3 regions of the Mesorhizobium album genome follow, and region 1 is predicted to be linked to each of the others. Evidence: riboswitches for the same ligand, from Rfam matches in the RefSeq annotation. Region 1 holds a riboswitch; each other region holds the start of a gene.

Evidence for each region. Region 1 has a riboswitch for thiamine pyrophosphate ahead of thiC (phosphomethylpyrimidine synthase ThiC). Riboswitches for the same ligand answer to the same signal wherever they lie in the genome.
Region 2: linked by a shared signal. The riboswitch ahead of thiC (phosphomethylpyrimidine synthase ThiC) and the one ahead of thiC (phosphomethylpyrimidine synthase ThiC) in region 1 are both predicted to bind thiamine pyrophosphate.
Region 3: linked by a shared signal. The riboswitch ahead of thiB (thiamine ABC transporter substrate binding subunit) and the one ahead of thiC (phosphomethylpyrimidine synthase ThiC) in region 1 are both predicted to bind thiamine pyrophosphate.

What each region holds. Positions count from the first base shown of each region.
Region 1 is NZ_JAVIIW010000024.1:18,876-24,666, reverse strand. Features, by position in the region: gene RFN28_RS20260 (DUF262 domain-containing protein) at 1-724, opposite strand, end outside; gene RFN28_RS20255 (hypothetical protein) at 810-1,079, opposite strand; gene RFN28_RS20250 (Fic family protein) at 1,915-3,324, shown strand; gene RFN28_RS20245 (hypothetical protein) at 3,309-3,464, shown strand; TPP riboswitch at 3,660-3,775, shown strand; gene thiC (phosphomethylpyrimidine synthase ThiC) at 3,880-5,724, shown strand; gene thiO (glycine oxidase ThiO) at 5,728-5,791, shown strand, end outside.
Region 2 is NZ_JAVIIW010000005.1:179,538-185,328, reverse strand. Features, by position in the region: gene RFN28_RS06575 (NmrA family NAD(P)-binding protein) at 1-74, opposite strand, end outside; gene RFN28_RS06570 (AraC family transcriptional regulator) at 182-994, opposite strand; gene RFN28_RS06565 (hypothetical protein) at 1,197-1,460, shown strand; partial or broken gene RFN28_RS34830 (hypothetical protein) at 1,779-2,341, shown strand; TPP riboswitch at 2,488-2,603, shown strand; gene thiC (phosphomethylpyrimidine synthase ThiC) at 2,708-4,552, shown strand; gene thiO (glycine oxidase ThiO) at 4,556-5,563, shown strand; gene thiS (sulfur carrier protein ThiS) at 5,532-5,729, shown strand; gene RFN28_RS06535 (thiazole synthase) at 5,733-5,791, shown strand, end outside.
Region 3 is NZ_JAVIIW010000012.1:38,055-43,845, forward strand. Features, by position in the region: gene RFN28_RS12410 (ABC-F family ATP-binding cassette domain-containing protein) at 1-1,737, opposite strand, end outside; gene RFN28_RS12415 (thiamine diphosphokinase) at 1,739-2,383, opposite strand; TPP riboswitch at 2,530-2,646, shown strand; gene thiB (thiamine ABC transporter substrate binding subunit) at 2,689-3,699, shown strand; gene thiP (thiamine/thiamine pyrophosphate ABC transporter permease) at 3,946-5,568, shown strand; gene thiQ (thiamine ABC transporter ATP-binding protein) at 5,565-5,791, shown strand, end outside.

The DNA of each region.
Region 1 (5,791 bases):
TGCGCATGAGGTCGCTGGCAGTTAGGTCGACACCCCTGCTGTTGAGGGTTTCGAAGATCGTCTGAGCGTCATCGCCGCCTTCGAGCTCGATCGATACCGCTGCCAACCCGACGCGTAACGCCTCGAATAGCTTCTCCATGCGGAAGGCATCATACTCGCCATTCGGCCGGACGTGCTTCTCGATGCGATCCTTGAAGAACGCATGCGCCGCTACCGATGGGCGAACCACGCCCTGCTCATCATCCAAACGGAAGGTTGCCGCATCCGACTTGTCTTCAGGGTCAACCACTCCGATGAAGGAGGCGCGGTCGGTGAGTGAAGGCCAAAGCTTGAAGCGCTCGACTTCCGTCTGCTCCATTACACCATCATTGAAGATGTACTTGGCGACCTCGTCCGCATACTCGGGAGAGTGGGAGACTGCCACGTCCCTCAGGGCTGTCAGGAGCAATTGGAACGTCGTGAGGCGCTGTTGGCCATCAATGACTTCAAACGCCTGCACCTGCTTGCCGAACGTCTTCACCTGCGAGATGACGATGGCCCCCATGAAGTGAGGCGCAGCTAACATACTTTCCGCCTCAAGCTTCGCAGCAGCCCTCTGAATATCCTCCCAAAGCAGCTCCAACTGCGGCGTGACCTTCCAGGCGTACTGCCGCTGGTATAGAGGGATCAGATAACGTCTCTTCCCGTCAAAAAGCTCTATGATCGTTCGTGTAAAAGGTCGCATTATCCCCCTCTTCGCCCCTGGGCAAGCGTGCGTCACAATCCACTGAATGTGAGAGCATTGCAGCTTGAAAGCTACGCGCACGCCCTCACCTGCTAACCCCGATCAGCCGCTTTACCTCAAAGAGGAGAACAAGATCAACATCATCGCCTGGTGATAAACTGACCGCTCTTTCCGTTGCTTTGGCGGCCAGTTTCTCCAACTCCCGCGAAAAATTAAAAGGTCGCCGATTTTCTGTGTTCGATATCAAAGTCCAGAAGGGATTTCCAAGGGCCAATTCGCGGTCAAAACCCTTGTCCTGCGAGAGTCTGAATTTTCCGGTGCCGTCCGTGTCGACCTTCCCATAACGGCGAACCATTCCGTTATAGCGGACTTGTAAACGTCTTTTTCGACGGCATTCAGCAGAGAGTGAATGACCCGAACATCCTTGTGCCGCTGCAAATGATCGAAAATTCCGACCGCCACTTCGTGGATGAGCTTCTTCTCTGTCGATTCCCTTGGCTTAGTGCCGTCGTTACCCCGCAAGGTTGAAGAATACTTCTTTTCCAGCTTTAACAAGCTCCGGATTCCTCACGGCCGAACACCGCCATGCGGCGGATCGGTGATGAAGCCGCTGCTCGCTGGCGTGCAACGACATTGTATCTGAGCCGACGGCGAGCCCTGGACTTCCTTGCAGGACCGGAAGCAAGCTCATGCGTGCCGCGGCTATGAGCGCCCGAGCAGCCGGAGGGGGCTCGATGTTACTCCTTGCGGCGGTCGTTTCGCCCCGACAAGACGTTCGGCGCTGCCAATGTTGAGACGGCTAGTCGTCGCCCAAGAAGGCGAAAATCTTTGAGCGAAACCATGAATGTCGCCTGCACATTCGCCCGTGTCCTGATCTCAAACGTCACCCAGCCTGTGGTCGAGGCTTGCAATCTCGCCTCGCTTCCACGGGATGATCTCTTATTGCGTTAGATTGATCTCAATCTGGCGATTCGATGCAAGCCGGAGCTGCGATAACGATACCAAGGAATTATCTTTAATGTCCGTTTTGTCCCGCCCCGAGTTCCACAACGAAGCCGAGGATCTCAGTAACGTTCTAAAATCCGTTTTCGGCGAAGGCTCGCTTGCAGCATCATTTTTCAGGGAGTAGGTTCATTTTTTCACAAACTTCTGCCGGTTTGGACAAGAATCGAGAGACAGGCCCAATTTTCATGGCGGCGGCGCAGCAGAACCAAAACCAATTTTCAGGGCCTGTTATCGTTTTTCGGGAAGTCCGTCTTCCCGAGACGGCGACCCCCGCCGGCTACAGCGCCGTGATCGGAGCCTATGGCCTCGCTGTGCCCTTGCCGCGAACGTTGTCCGCCACCGGCCAGCATCATCGCATTACAGAACGGAATGGCTGGCGGATCATGACGCCCCGCCACGCTCCACATCCAACCCTCGAAGGCCACCTGACCTTCGCGCTCAAGTACGAAGGGCTCGACCTTGCCGTCCTCAAGCGGCTCTTCCAGGTGGCCGGTCCCGCGCCGATCGAGGCGCTGGTCCGTGAAAGCCCGAGCGGCAGTTATGCCCGCCGCATCTGGTTTTTATATGAATGGCTGACGGGGGCGCGTCTCGATCTACCCGATGCTGATGCCGGACGCTACGTTCCAGTCGTCGATCCCGAGCTGCAGTGGTCCGGACCCGAGAAGACGGTCTCGCGCTACCGCATAAAGGACAATCTCCCCGGTACGCCTGAGTTCTGCCCTTTGGTGTTCCGCACCAAGACGCTCGAAAAATTCATCGGCCTTGAGCTGCCGCGACGCGCGGCGGCAATCGTAGCGGACGTGCCGCGAGACCTCCTTGCTCGGACCGCCGCCTTTCTTTTGCTCAAAGACTCCCGATCAAGCTACGCCATCGAGGGCGAGCGCCCGCCGGAAGATCGCATCCAACGCTGGGGCCGCGCTATCGCCGAAGCTGGCCGGCAACCGATCGATCGCGATGAGCTGCTTCGTCTGCAAAGAATTGTCCTCGGCGATGCCCGTTTCGTGAGACTTGGCTTTCGAAAGGAGGGAGGCTTCGTCGGTGCGCATGACCGCGAAAACCGCATGCCCCTGCCCGATCACATCAACGCTCGACCTGAGGACCTGCCAAGACTTATCGACGGGATGGGCACTTTCGACCAAGGCCCCGCAAAAAATCTCGATCCGGTTGTGGCCGCCGCAATCCTCGCCTTCGGCTTTGTCTACGTCCATCCGTTCGAGGATGGAAACGGGCGCATTCATCGTTACCTAATCCACCACGTCCTCGCCATGCGCGGCTTCAATCCGCCGGGGGTAGTGTTGCCCGTTTCGGCCGCGATCCTGGACCAAATCGACGAGTACAGGCGCGTGCTCGAGAGCTATTCGCAGCGCCTCCTGCCACTGGTCGAATGGGAACCGACGCCGCAATTCAACGTCCGGGTGCTGAATGACACCGGGGATTTCTACCGCTTCTTTGATGCAACCCCGCACGCCGAATTCCTCTATGCCTGCGTTCAGCGAACCATCGAACGGGATCTTCCCAGCGAAACCGCGTTCTGCAGCTCTACGATCAGTTCCGGCAACATGTGGATGCCTTTATCGACATGCCCGAGCGGCTGATCGATCTGCTCTTCCGTTTCCTCCACCAGAACGGCGGCCAGCTATCGAACCGCGCCCGCGAAAAGGAATTCGCCGCGCTGACGAATGACGAGGCAGAGCGGATCGAGGCGATCTACGCGCAAACCTTTGGCGCCGATTGAAGGCGTGATCATCGCAAGAATCGAACTTACAGTCCGGTGATTTGACAATCTTCTTATCCCTTCTCCGCTCTGTTCTCGGGCGCGCGATTTGTCGCCGCCATGTGCGCGATCTTTTCCGACGAGTTTGATCAGCCGCCGATCAGCGCTGCGGCCTGAAGGCGCTTGACAAAGCGGCGCCGGCCCGGTCAGTTTGAAAGCATTCACCAGGGGAGTCCCGGCAAGGGGCTGAGATACTGCTGGCTTTGCGGCGCAGTGACCCGTTGAACCTGATCCAGTTCATACTGGCGTAGGGACGGTGCAAGCGCTTGTGGGCGTTCATGCCCGAAGACCTGTCTCAAGCAGGCCTACCAAAAGCGTCTTTTCATCCTTCCGGCACAGAACTGGGTCTCCAATGCAACGAGCAAAGGAGCCTCAAATGAATGCCCTGACCCCGACCGTATCGACGGGACCGCTGCCGGCGTCGCGGAAGATCCACAAGTCCGGCGTTCTCCATCCGCATATCAAGGTGCCGATGCGCGAGATCGCGGTCCACCCGACTGCCGGTGAGCCGCCGGTGACGGTGTACGATCCGTCAGGCCCCTATACCGACCCCGCGATCGAAACCGATATCGAGAGGGGGCTTGCCCGCCATCGGCAGGACTGGATCGTGGCACGCGGCGATGTCGAATCCTATGACGGCCGCCATGTCAGGCCGGAAGACAACGGACTTGCGACAGGCGAGCGCCTGACGCCGGAACTTCCCACCCGCAACCGTCCGCTGCGAGCAAAGGCCGGCAAGGCGGTAACGCAGCTTGCCTATGCGCGCGCCGGGATCATCACGCCCGAGATGGAATTCGTGGCCATCCGCGAGAACCTTGGCCGAGAGATGCTGCGGAGCAGGTTGCAACAGGATGGGGAAGCGTTCGGCGCGTCGATCCCGGACTTCGTCACGCCGGAATTCGTACGCGACGAGATGGCGCGCGGCCGCGCGATCATTCCCGCCAACATCAACCATCCCGAAAGCGAGCCGATGATCATCGGCCGCAATTTCCTGGTGAAGATCAACGCCAATATCGGCAATTCCGCCGTCACCTCTTCGATGCCCGAAGAGGTCGAAAAGATGGTCTGGGCGATCCGCTGGGGCGCCGATACCGTCATGGATCTGTCGACGGGCCGCAACATCCACAACATTCGCGAATGGATCGTGCGCAATGCGCCGGTGCCGATCGGCACGGTGCCGCTCTACCAGGCGCTGGAAAAGGTGGGCGGCGTTGCCGAGGATCTGAGTTGGGAAGTCTATCGCGACACGTTGATCGAGCAGGCTGAGCAGGGGGTCGACTATTTCACCATCCACGCCGGTGTGCGGCTGCACTACATCCCGCTGACGGTTGGACGGGTTACCGGCATCGTCAGCAGGGGCGGCTCGATCATGGCGAAATGGTGCCTGCACCATCATCGCGAAAGCTTCCTCTATGAGCATTTCGAGGAGATCTGCGACATCGCCAGAGCCTATGACGTCTCCTTCTCGCTCGGCGACGGCCTTCGTCCCGGCTCGATCGCCGACGCCAATGACCGAGCCCAGTTCGCCGAGTTGGAAACGCTTGGCGAATTGACGAAGATCGCCTGGGCAAAGGACTGCCAGGTGATGATCGAGGGCCCTGGCCATGTTCCCATGCACAAGATCAAGCAGAATATGGACAAGCAGCTCGCCGTCTGTGGCGAAGCGCCATTCTACACGCTGGGGCCGCTGACCACGGACATAGCGCCGGGCTATGACCACATCACCTCGGGAATCGGCGCCGCCATGATCGGCTGGTTCGGCACGGCGATGCTCTGCTATGTGACGCCGAAGGAACATCTCGGCCTGCCGGACCGCAACGATGTCAAGACCGGCGTGATCACCTACAAGATAGCCGCGCACGCCGCGGATCTCGCCAAGGGGCATCCGGCGGCGAAGATCCGCGACGACGCGCTTTCGCGGGCGCGGTTCAAGTTCCGCTGGGAAGACCAGTTCAACCTGTCGCTCGATCCCGAGACGGCGCGCTCGTTCCACGACGAGACCTTGCCCAAGGAAGCGCACAAGCTGGCGCATTTCTGCTCGATGTGCGGGCCGAAATTCTGCTCCATGCGCATCTCCCACGACATTCGCGCCGAAGCCCAGAAGGAGGGGATGGCGGCCATGGCGGAGAAGCATCGCGCAGGCGGCGATCTCTACATACCCGTCGAAACGCCCGAGGCGGAAAAACAGGCTTTGGCGCAGAAAGATCAGGAGACGCGCTGAGCCATGCGCCGCGTCCTTGTCAAAGGCGCCGGTGTGGCAGGCCTCACCGTCGCCCATGAATTGGCCG
Region 2 (5,791 bases), on a different contig from region 1:
GGGAGCCCGTTTTGGCGAAGCGCACCGATCGTCGCTCGTCCAATTTTCCCCGTGGCGCCTAGAATCACGAACATCTTCATTCTCCTGTTATGTCGGAGCGCTGGATGCCGGATGTACGACGGCGCGTCGCCCCGATAAGGACGGCGAAGCGCACAAAAGGACAGTCAGATGGAAGGCCCGGCTATCGCTGCAGACGAAGCAGCGCCGCTGGCGTGATTCCCAGCACGCGCTTCATGCTGCGAGCCATATGGCTTTGATGGGCGAAGCCGGCCTCCAGCGCGATCTGGCTGAGCGGCATCTCATTCTGGTCGAGCAGCAACCGGGCGCGCTCTACCCGTCGATGGATGACATATAGATGGGCCGGCACCCCGAAGCTGCGACGAAACAGAGCCTTCAGATGTGACACGCTGATGGCTGCAACCTGCGCCAGATCATCCAGGGAAAGATCCTGATCGAGGTTGGCTTCGATGAAGTCCTGCAGCCGCCGCTTCTGGCTGGACGACAGCATTTGCCCTGTCGGGATCCTTTGCGACGCCCCGTGAACCAGTTGCACGGCGAGCGCCCTGGCCAAGCTTTGGACATAAAGCCGGTCCGACGGCAACTCTGGGTGCAGCCCGCTCGCCAGCGCCCATGCGATATGTTCGATCCTGGGGTCACGGCGTTGAAACTGCGGCTCGACGACGATCCGGTCCGGATCGATTTCGAGATCGCGGGCGGTTTGCCGAACCAATGCCGGATTGACCCACAAGCGCAGGATGGTGCAGTCGGCGTCGTCTTCCCAGTCGCCGTCCAGCCCCGCCGGAACGATGTCTATGTCTCCGTGCGACTGGACCCGCCGATGCCGCTTCCCGTCGCAGCGGCAGAAGGCGTTGACGGATGGCCCGACATGGATGCCCAGCCTGTGGTAGGGCGAAGCCGGCACGTGGGTCAGGCCCGCGGCGATCTTCCGGTGCTCAACCTCCACACCGATCGTTTCCAGCCAGGTACCGGCCATCGTCTTCGCCTCGTGCTTATGTATCTGCATCTTCGGCATCATATCGGCTTGATCGACAAAATTGACAGGCGGCCGAAACCAATTGTGGCATGAATGCGGCATTCAGTTGCGGTTCAGCTTGCATCTCATATAAGCTCTCACGCAAAGGGCGAGAATGCCTTGCGAAATCGAACAGAGGCGGTGTGAGAACACCGGAATTGCAATGTGGAAGTCTGTCGTTGCCGCCATCGCTTTGCTGGCCATTGGCGGTTCGGCTTTTGCCGCCAGCGCGGTCAACAAGGACGCCCAGACGCGGACGTTGATCGTGACCGAAGGCGGCGGCAAAACCGAGCTGGCGCTGGCCGCCGGCGAGACGGTGGAGTTCTGCCCGAATGGCTGCTTCGTCACCCTTCCCAATGGTGACCTCGAAGCGCTGACCGGTTCCGAAACGGTCGAGATCTCGGGCGGCGTTGCTCGCATCAAGTAAAAAACCGAAACACGATCGACAAAGGCCGGGCGGATGTCCGGCCTTTTATCGTTTCTGGTAGCCGCCGCTAAACGACGACTCCGGAAATACTGTCTGCACAGCGCGCTGCAACCGGGCGTTTTAACGTTCGCTCCGCCATCTCCCGTTATATCCGTTGCCAGGACGCTGAAACACGGCGTGGGGTGAACAGGGCGGGGAAATGGACGCGCGGTCGGACAGGAACGCAATTCCGCTTGCGGTCGATCTCGATGGCACGCTGATTGCAACGGATCTTCTGTGGGAGGGCCTGTTCATCCTCCTCAAGAAGAATCCGCTTTTTTCCTCGCCTTCATGGCGCGGCCGGACAACATCGTCTTCCTCGCCGTCTTCGCCGTGCTGCTGGTTGCCTTTCGGCAGAAAGCGTGGGGGCGCTCGCCGGCTTCGCCGCTTCCTTGGTCGCCTATTTCGTCATCTCGCACTGGGCGCAGCACCCCGGCTGGTGGCCGCATCTGTGGTTCTCCAGTATCGAGCAGCACTACAACATGGACGGCTTCGAACCGCCGTTCTCGACGGCCGCCTACCTGAGGGCCTTCGCCGTTTCGGTGGTGCGCGCCGTCAACGTCGACGGCTGGGTCGGCGTCTCGGTGCTAGCGCTCGCCGGCTAGTATGGCCTCGACCGCGCCGGCTTCCGGCTCGATCGCCGCGCCGGTATCCTGCTTGCGGCACTCGTGCTCGGCGTGCTGGCGAAGTTCGCCGTCTTCCCGATCCACGACACCCGCATCTATTTCCCGAGCCTTCTGCCGTCCTTCCTGCTGCTGACCGCGCCGCTGATGGCGCTTTGGGCATCAGCCAGCCGGCGCGGTCGTGCGGCGCTGCAAGTGGTTCCCGGAGACAATTCATGAACCCGGTTTCGAGCCCTGTGCGCGTGCTTCTTTGGCTTGGCTTTCCGGCGGGCCGCACGATCTCCGACCTTCCGTCCGCAACGCAATGAGCCGCAATTGCCGGCCAAACGCGCTTGACAAGATGGCGCCGGCCCGTTCAACCTAAAGCCATTCACCAGGGGAGTCCCGGCAAGGGGCTGAGATACTGCTGGCTTTGCGGCGCAGTGACCCGTTGAACCTGATCCAGTTCATACTGGCGTAGGGACGGTGCAAGCGCTTTGCGGGCGTTCATGCCCGAAGACCTGTCTCAAGCAGGTAGATCGAAGCGTCTTTTCATCCTTCCGGCACAGAACTGGGTCTCCAATGCAACGAGCAAAGGAGCCTCAAATGAATGCCCTGACCCCGACCGTATCGACCGGACCGCTGCCGGCCTCGCGGAAGATCCACAAATCCGGCCTCCTCCATCCGCAGATCAGGGTGCCGATGCGCGAGATCGCGGTCCACCCGACTGCCGGTGAGCCGCCGGTGACGGTCTACGATCCGTCAGGCGCCTATACCGACCCCGCGATCGAAACGGACATCGACAAGGGTCTTGCCCGGCTTCGGCAGGACTGGATCGCGGCACGCGGCGATGTCGAATCCTATGACGGCCGCCATGTCAGGCCCGAGGACAACGGTTTTGCGACAGGAGAGCGACTGACGCGGGAATTTGCGATCCGCAACTGTCCGCTGAGAGCCAAGGCCGGCAAGGCGGTAACGCAGCTTGCCTATGCGCGCGCCGGGATCATCACGCCCGAGATGGAATTCGTGGCCATCCGCGAAAACCTCGGCCGCGAGATCGTGCGCGGCAGGCTGCAGCAGGACGGCGAGGCGTTCGGCGCATCGATCCCGGATTTCGTCACGCCGGAATTCGTACGCGACGAGGTGGCGCGCGGCCGCGCGATCATTCCCGCCAACATCAACCATCCCGAAAGCGAGCCGATGATCATCGGCCGCAACTTCCTGGTGAAGATCAACGCCAATATCGGCAATTCCGCCGTCACGTCCTCGATGGCCGAAGAGGTCGAAAAGATGGTCTGGGCGATCCGCTGGGGCGCCGACACGGTGATGGACCTGTCGACGGGCCGCAACATCCACAACATCCGCGAATGGATCGTGCGCAATTCGCCGGTGCCGATCGGCACGGTGCCGCTCTACCAGGCGCTGGAGAAGGTGGGCGGCGTTGCCGAGGACCTGAGCTGGGAGGTCTATCGCGACACGCTGATCGAGCAGGCCGAGCAGGGCGTCGACTACTTCACCATCCATGCCGGCGTGCGGCTGCATTACATTCCGCTGACCGTCGACCGGGTCACGGGCATCGTCTCTCGCGGCGGCTCGATCATGGCGAAATGGTGCCTGCACCATCACCGCGAAAGCTTCCTCTATGAGCATTTCGAGGAGATCTGCGATATCGCCAGAGCCTATGACGTCTCCTTCTCGCTCGGTGACGGCCTTCGTCCCGGCTCGATCGCCGATGCCAATGACCGGGCCCAATTCGCCGAACTGGAGACGCTTGGCGAACTGACGAAGATCGCCTGGGCAAAGGACTGCCAGGTGATGATCGAGGGCCCCGGCCATGTGCCCATGCACAAGATCAAACAGAATATGGACAAGCAGCTCGCCGTCTGCGGCGAAGCGCCTTTCTACACGCTGGGGCCGCTGACGACGGACATTGCGCCGGGCTATGACCACATCACATCCGGCATCGGCGCGGCCATGATCGGCTGGTTCGGCACGGCCATGCTCTGCTACGTGACGCCGAAGGAACATCTCGGCCTGCCGGATCGCAACGACGTCAAGACCGGGGTGATCACCTACAAGATTGCTGCACACGCAGCGGATCTCGCCAAGGGACACCCGGCGGCGAAGACCCGCGACGACGCGCTTTCGCGGGCACGGTTCGAGTTCCGCTGGGAAGACCAGTTCAACCTGTCGCTCGATCCCGAAACCGCGCGCTCGATGCACGACGAGACCTTGCCCAAGGAAGCGCACAAGCTGGCGCATTTCTGCTCGATGTGCGGGCCGAAATTCTGCTCCATGCGCATCTCCCACGACATTCGCGCGGAAGCGCAGAAGGAGGGGATGGCGGCGATGGCGGAGAAATATCGCGCGGGCGGCGATCTCTATATGCCGGTCGAAACGCCCGGGGCGGAAGAACAGGCTTTTGCGCAGGACGATCAGGAAACGCACTGAGCCATGCGCCGTGTCCTCGTCAAAGGCGCCGGTGTAGCAGGCCTCACCGTCGCCCATGAATTGGCCGAGCGGGGTGCGTCGGTCACCGTTGCTGAAATTCGGAGCCAGACAGGCGGCAATGCCTCCTGGCTCGCCGGAGGCATGCTCGCCCCCTGGTGCGAACGCGAAAGCGCCGAGGAGGCGGTTGTCACGCTCGGCAGAACTTCGGCCGACTGGTGGGAAAGGACACTGCCTGGGCTCGTGACAAGAGCCGGCACTCTCGTCGTCGCCCATGCGCGTGACGCCTTCGAGCTTGCCCGCTTTGCGGCTCGTACCCGCAATCATGAGTCCGTCGACGAAAAGGCGGTTGCCGCCCTTGAACCCGATCTTGCCGGTCGCTTCCGCCAGGGCCTGTTCTTTGCCGGCGAAGCTCATCTCGATCCCCGTCGGGCTCTCGAAGCCCTCGTCGATAAACTGCGCGCGATGGGCGTCGTCTTCCTTTTCGAGGTGGGCGAGGTGGTCCTTTCCGGCTTTGATCAGGTGATCGACTGCACGGGCATCGCGCGGGCCGACGACGATTTACGCGGCGTGCGCGGCGAAATGCTGATCCTCCGCACGCGTGAGGTCTCGCTCGCCCGGCCGGTGCGTCTGCTCCATCCGCGTCATCCGATCTATGTAGTGCCGCGGGCCGATCATCACTTCATGGTCGGCGCGACCATGATCGAGAGCGATCATGACGGGCCGATCACAGCCCGTTCGCTGATGGAGCTCCTCAACGCGGCCTACGCACTCCATCCGGCGTTCGGCGAGGCCGAAATCGTCGAGACGGGAGTGGGCGTGCGTCCTGCCTATCCCGACAATCTGCCGCGGGTGAAGCGCCGGAAGGACGGCGCGATCACGATCAACGGTCTTTACCGGCACGGTTTCCTGCTTTCACCGGCCATGGCCGAGCAGGCTGCCAGCCTTCTCTTCAATTCATCTGCCGACCTGGGGTCTGAAAATGAAGCTGATCGTCAATGGCGAAGCGCTTGAGGTCGAGGCGACGACGCTCGCCGCCCTTTTGAAGGAACTTGACTATGAGGGCGGCTGGCTCGCCACCGCACTGAACGGTGATGTCGTGCCCGCGGCCGAACGGGCGGAATTCCGGGTAAGCGAGGGCGACCGGATCGAAATCCTGTCGCCCATGCAGGGGGGCTAGCCGATGTTCGATCTTCTCGGAACAAAGTTGGCCTCGCGCCTGCTGCTGGGCACCGCCCAATA
Region 3 (5,791 bases), on a different contig from region 1:
GTCGAGAGCGGCGATGGTCTTCTGAAACGAGACCGGGTCGCGTTCGTAGAAGGATGGATCGGCAATGTTGTTCTCCAGCCGTGAGATGGAGGCCGTCACCGCCTCGATCTTCTTCGGCAGGGCTTCCAGCGCGAATTTCTGCTTGAACGAGAGTTTCTTCGCCGGGCCTTTCGGCGCCGTTTGCTCGGCCTTGGCCGCTGCTTCGCCTGCTTCGGCCTTCGGCCTTGCCTTGCGCTCCTCCAGCCTCGAGCCGCCACGTTGCGCCAGCATGTCGGAATAGCCGCCGGCATATTCGATCCAGCGTCCGCCGCCGTCCGGCGCGATCACGCTGGTGACGGTGCGGTCGAGGAAGTCGCGATCGTGACTGACCAGGATCACCGTCCCGGCAAAGCTGGCGACCAGTTCCTGCAGCAATTCCAGCGTCTCCATGTCGAGATCGTTGGTCGGCTCGTCGAGCACCAAAAGGTTCGCCGGCCTAGCCAGCACGCGGGCAAGCAGCAGCCGCGCCCGCTCGCCGCCCGACAGCTCGCGCACCGGCGTGCGCGCCTGCTCCGGCTTGAACAGAAAATCCTTCATGTAGGAGACGACGTGCCGCTGTTCGCCATTGACCAGCAGGTTCTCGCCGCGCCCGTCGGTGAGATAATGCGCCAGCGTCTCCTGCGGATCGACGGCCTCGCGCTTCTGGTCGAGCGTTGCGATTTCCAGATTGACGCCCAGCCGCACCGTGCCGGCATCCGGCGCCAGCTCGCCGGTAAGCATCTTCAGAAGAGTCGTCTTGCCGGCGCCGTTCGGGCCGACCAGGCCGACGCGGTCGCCGCGCTGGATGCGGGTCGAAAAACCCTTGACCACGGTGAGATCGCCAAAATTCTTCTCGATGTTCTTGGCTTCAATCACCAGCTTGCCGGATTCGGCAGCGTCGCTCGCCACCATGGTCGCCGTGCCTTCGGCGCCGCGATGGCTGCGGAAGCGCTGGCGCATGGCCTGCAGCTCGCCGAGGCGGCGCATGTTGCGCTTGCGCCTGGCCGTCACGCCATAGCGCAGCCAGTGCTCCTCGCGCACGATCTGCCGGCCGAGCTTGTGCTGCTCGCGCTCTTCCTCTTCCAGCACCTGGTCGCGCCATTCCTCGAAATGCGCGAAGCCCCTGTCCAGCCGCCGCGTCTGGCCGCGGTCGAGCCAGACGGTGGCGCGCGAGACGCGTTCGAGAAAGCGGCGGTCGTGCGAGATCAGGATCACAGCCGAGGAGGTGCGGGCAAGCTCCTCTTCCAGCCATTCGATGACCGACAGGTCGAGATGATTGGTCGGTTCGTCGAGCAGCAGAATGTCGGGTTCCGGTGCCATGACGCGGGCAAGCGCGGCGCGGCGCGCCTCGCCACCGGAAAGGTCGCTTGGCCATTCCTCGCCGGTCAGGCCGAGATGCTCCATCAGATAGGTGGCGCGATGTGGGTCGTCGGCGGGCCCAAGGCCTGCCTCGACGTAGGCGCGCACACTGGCAAAGCCGTCCATGTCGGGCATTTGCGGCAGGTAGCGAACGGTCGCGGAAGGCTGGCGGAACACCTCGCCGTCCTGCGGCTCGATCAGCCCGGCGGCGATCTTGAGCAGCGTCGACTTGCCCGAGCCGTTGCGGCCGACCAGCGCGATCTTCTCGCCGGCGGAGGCACTGAGTGCCGCGCCATCGAGCAGCGGCGTGTCGCCAAAGGTCAGTTTTATGCCGTCGAGATTGAGAAGTGGCGGAGCCATGTCAGCTTTCGGGAAGAGGATAGGGATGGGCAAGCAGCAGCGCCCGGCCACGCTTGAGCGCGATCTCGAGCCGGCCCTTGACCTCGTTTGATATAGTGAGCGAGGAGCCGAACGCCACGTCGACGCGGTCGAGCGGCCATTTGGCGCCCGTGACCGTCAGGCCGGTGAGATCGGAGAAGCCGAGCACCGAGAACAGCATGCCATCGGCATAGTCGAAGCCGGCTTTGCCGGGCAGGATGGGCACGCCCTCCTGCGCGCCGCTGGATAACAGGACCGTCGTGCCTGCCTCGGCCAGCCGAAGCCCAAGCGCCAGGTGCAGGAAGGCATGGTCGGCGCGCTTACCGCCGAAGGCGCCGGCCAGCACCAGGCTGGTGGCGCCGCGCGCGAGCGCCTCGGCAATGGCCAGCTCGCCGTCGGTCATGTCCTTCTCGGCCGGGAAGATCTTTCGCGGCACGGCGGCCAGATGGTCAGGCAGGTCCGGCGGCACCGAATCGAAGTCGCCGACCCAGAGCTCGGGAACCAGGCCCAGCATGCGGGCATGGCCGATGCCGGCATCGGCGGCGATGACGCGGGAGCCTTCGATCTGGCGCTCGAGCCGAGGCGTGCGGACGAGCTCGCCGCCAAGCAGGATGGTGAATGTGCCCATGGGCGTCGCCCTTACCAGCCTCGCCCGCGAAACGGAAGCCGGGCCGCATCCAAACGGAACGGCGCTGCGTTCCAGAACAAGCCGCGATGCATCGGATGCCCGGCAACTTCCGCTTGCGCGCCGCTTCGGCCGGGCCTATGTCTCGAGACGCTCTAACGGGGTGCCGGACGCTGACTTTCGCGAACCGGCTGAGAGGCAGCAAAAGCCAACCCGCTGAACCTGATCCGGTTTGTACCGGCGGAGGGATTAGACGTTTCGGACCATCCGGCGCCTCAATTCCTTTAACATGAACGAAGGAGGCGCCGATGCGCTCGTTGTTGTCCCAGCTCATTTTAGCAACCGGCCTGGTTTCGCTTCTGGCAGGCGTCGGGCCAGCCGAGGCGAAGGACAAGCTCACCGTCTACACCTATGAAAGCTTCACCGCCGACTGGGGTCCTGGACCCGCGGTGAAGAAGGAATTCGAAGCCGAATGCGGCTGCGATCTCGAATTCGTCTCGGTGGCCGACGGTGTGGCGCTGCTCAATCGCGTCAAGCTGGAGGGCGCCGGCACCAAGGCTGACATCGTGCTCGGCCTCGACACCAACCTGACCGCGGACGCCAAGGCGAGCGGCCTGTTCGCGCCGCACGACGCGGTGTCCGGCATCAACGTGCCCGGCGGTTGGAACGACGACATTTTCGTGCCCTTCGATTACGGCTATTTCGCCGTCGTCTACGACACTGAAAAGCTGAAGAGCCCGCCAAAAAGCCTGAAGGCGCTGGTCGAGGGCAGTGCTGCCGACAAGATCGTCATCCAGGATCCGCGCACCTCGACGCCGGGCCTCGGCCTGCTGCTCTGGGTGAAGTCGGTCTATGGCGACAAGGCGCCGGAAGCCTGGGCCAAGCTCAAATCGAAAGTGCTCACCGTGACGCCGGGCTGGAGCGAGGCTTATGGCCTGTTCACCAAGGGCGAAGCGCCGATGGTGCTCTCCTACACCACCTCGCCGGCCTACCACATGGTGGCCGAGAACACCGAGCGCTACCAGGCCGCCTCCTTCGAGGAGGGCGAGTATCTGCAGATCGAGGTCGCCGGCGTCACCAAAACCGGCGCCAAGAACCCGTTGGCGGAAAAATTCATCGCCTTCATGACCGGACCGAAATTCCAGGATGTCATCCCGGAGACCAACTGGATGTTCCCGGCCGGCAAGACCGACAAGCCGCTCAACCCGGCCTTCGACAAGCTGGTGAAGCCGGCCAAGACCCTGCTGTTCAGCCCCGAGGAGGTCGCCGCCAATCGCAAGGCCTGGGTGGATGAGTGGCTGGCGGCGATGAGCAAGTAGCCGGATTTAGCTATCTATCGAAGATGATCGCTCTACGGCGCCCCCCTCTGTCCTGCCGGACATCTCCCCCACAAGGGGGGAGATCGGCAGCTTTGGCGCCCCGCACCGTCCTGCGACCTTGGAGATTGGCGAAAGCCGCGATGACAGCCAATTTCCCCCCTAGTGGGGGAGATGTCCGGCAGGACAGAGGGGGGCGCGAAGGAACACGGCGTTCGCTAGTTTCCGACCCTGCCCCGGCGGTGCAGCGTGCAGTCCGCGCCGCGCTCTGACTCCCGTATCACCGCCGGCATCATCGCCCTTGCGGCAATCGTCGTGCTCATCGGCGGCGCCTTTGCCGGCCTCGTCCTCGAAGGCGCGCGCGATCCGTCAGGTGCTTTCGCCGCCTTCGACGGCTATCTCTTGCGCGTCGCCCGCTTCACGCTCTGGCAGGCGCTGCTGTCGACACTGCTGTCGGTCGGGCCGGCGCTATTGGTGGCGCGCGCCTTGTCCAGGCATCCGGGCTTTCCCGGTCGTCGCCTGATCCTGCAGCTCTTCACCGTGCCGCTGGCGCTGCCGGCGATCGTCGCGGCGCTGGGCGTGTTGGCGCTCTATGGCCATGCCGGCTATTTCGCGGGTGTCCTCGGTGCGCTCGGCGGCGGGGAATGGCCGGGCGTCTACGGGCTTTCCGGCATCCTGGTCGCCCATGTCTTCTTCAACCTGCCGCTTGCCACGCGGCTGTTTCTGGAGGCGCTCGGCGCCGTGCCGACCGACCAGTGGCGGCTGGCGAGCCAGCTCGGCATGGGCGCCTGGCCGGCGTTGCGGCTGATCGAATGGCCGGCGCTGCGCGCGGCCTTGCCGGGCGTCGCCGGGCTGGTATTCATGCTCTGCATCACCTCCTTCACCATCGTGCTGACGCTCGGCGGCGGGCCGGCTGCCACGACTTTGGAGGTCGCGATCTACCAGGCGCTGCGCTTCGATTTCGATCCGGCCCGGGCGGTGGTGCTGACGCTGCTGCAGATCGGCCTGACCTTCGTCGTGGTCACGGCATTGATGCGGCTTGGCGCCAATACGGTCGGCGACGCCAATCTGCCGGTAGCGCCGCGCCGCTACCTTACGACGGGCAAGATCGAGGCCGCGCTGAACGCCGGCCTGATCGCGCTTGCCTTGCTGTTCGTTGCCGGGCCGATCGCGGCGACCGTGCTCGCCGGGCTGGATGCCGATCTTGGTAGGCTGGCCGGCGAGGAGACAGTGCGCCGGGCGACGCTCACCAGCGCCGGGCTCTCTTTCTTCTCGGCGGTGCTTTGCGTGATGCTGTCGCTCTCGCTGATCGCCGCCAGGCGCGCGCTGGCCTTGCGGCGCCGCCTGGGTAGCGCCATGTCGCTGCTTGAACATGCCACCGACACCGGTGCCGGTTTCGTCCTGGTCGTGCCGCCGATTGTGGTCGGCGCCGGCTGGTTTCTGCTCCTGCGCGGCGTCACGGATGTCTTTGCCGTCGCGCCCGTTATGGTCGTCACCGTCAATGCGGTGATGGCGATGCCCTTCGCCATCCGCGCCGTTCGTCCGGCCTATGATGCTGCGAGCGAGCGCCATGAGCGGCTCTGCCTGGCGCTCGGCATTTCCGGCTGGAACCGGCTGCGCCTGGTCGACTTGCCGTCGCTCAGGCGGCCTTTAGCCACCGGCTTCGCCTTCGCCATGGCGCTGTCGCTCGGCGATCTCGGCGTGATCGCGCTGTTCGGCAGCGATTCGGTGCAGACCCTGCCTTATCTTCTGCTTGCGCGCATGAGCAGCTACCGGACCGCCGACGCTGCAGGGCTCGCCTTGCTGCTCGGCCTTGTCTGCTTGATGCTGGTTGTCGTCGCCGACTGGCTGGGGCGGGAAGCAAAGGCATGACGACAACGAACAATGGCATGGCGGAGAAGGGGTTGGCCGTTACGCTGGACGATGTTTCGTTCAGCTATGGCGAGGCCTCGTTCTGCTTCGACGCCGAATTCGCCGCCGCCAGGATCACCGCCATCATGGGGCCGAGCGGATCGGGGAAGTCGACCCTGCTCAATCTGGTCGCCGGCTTCGAATCGCCCGGCGCGGGCAAGGTGCTGATCGGCGGCGTCGATGT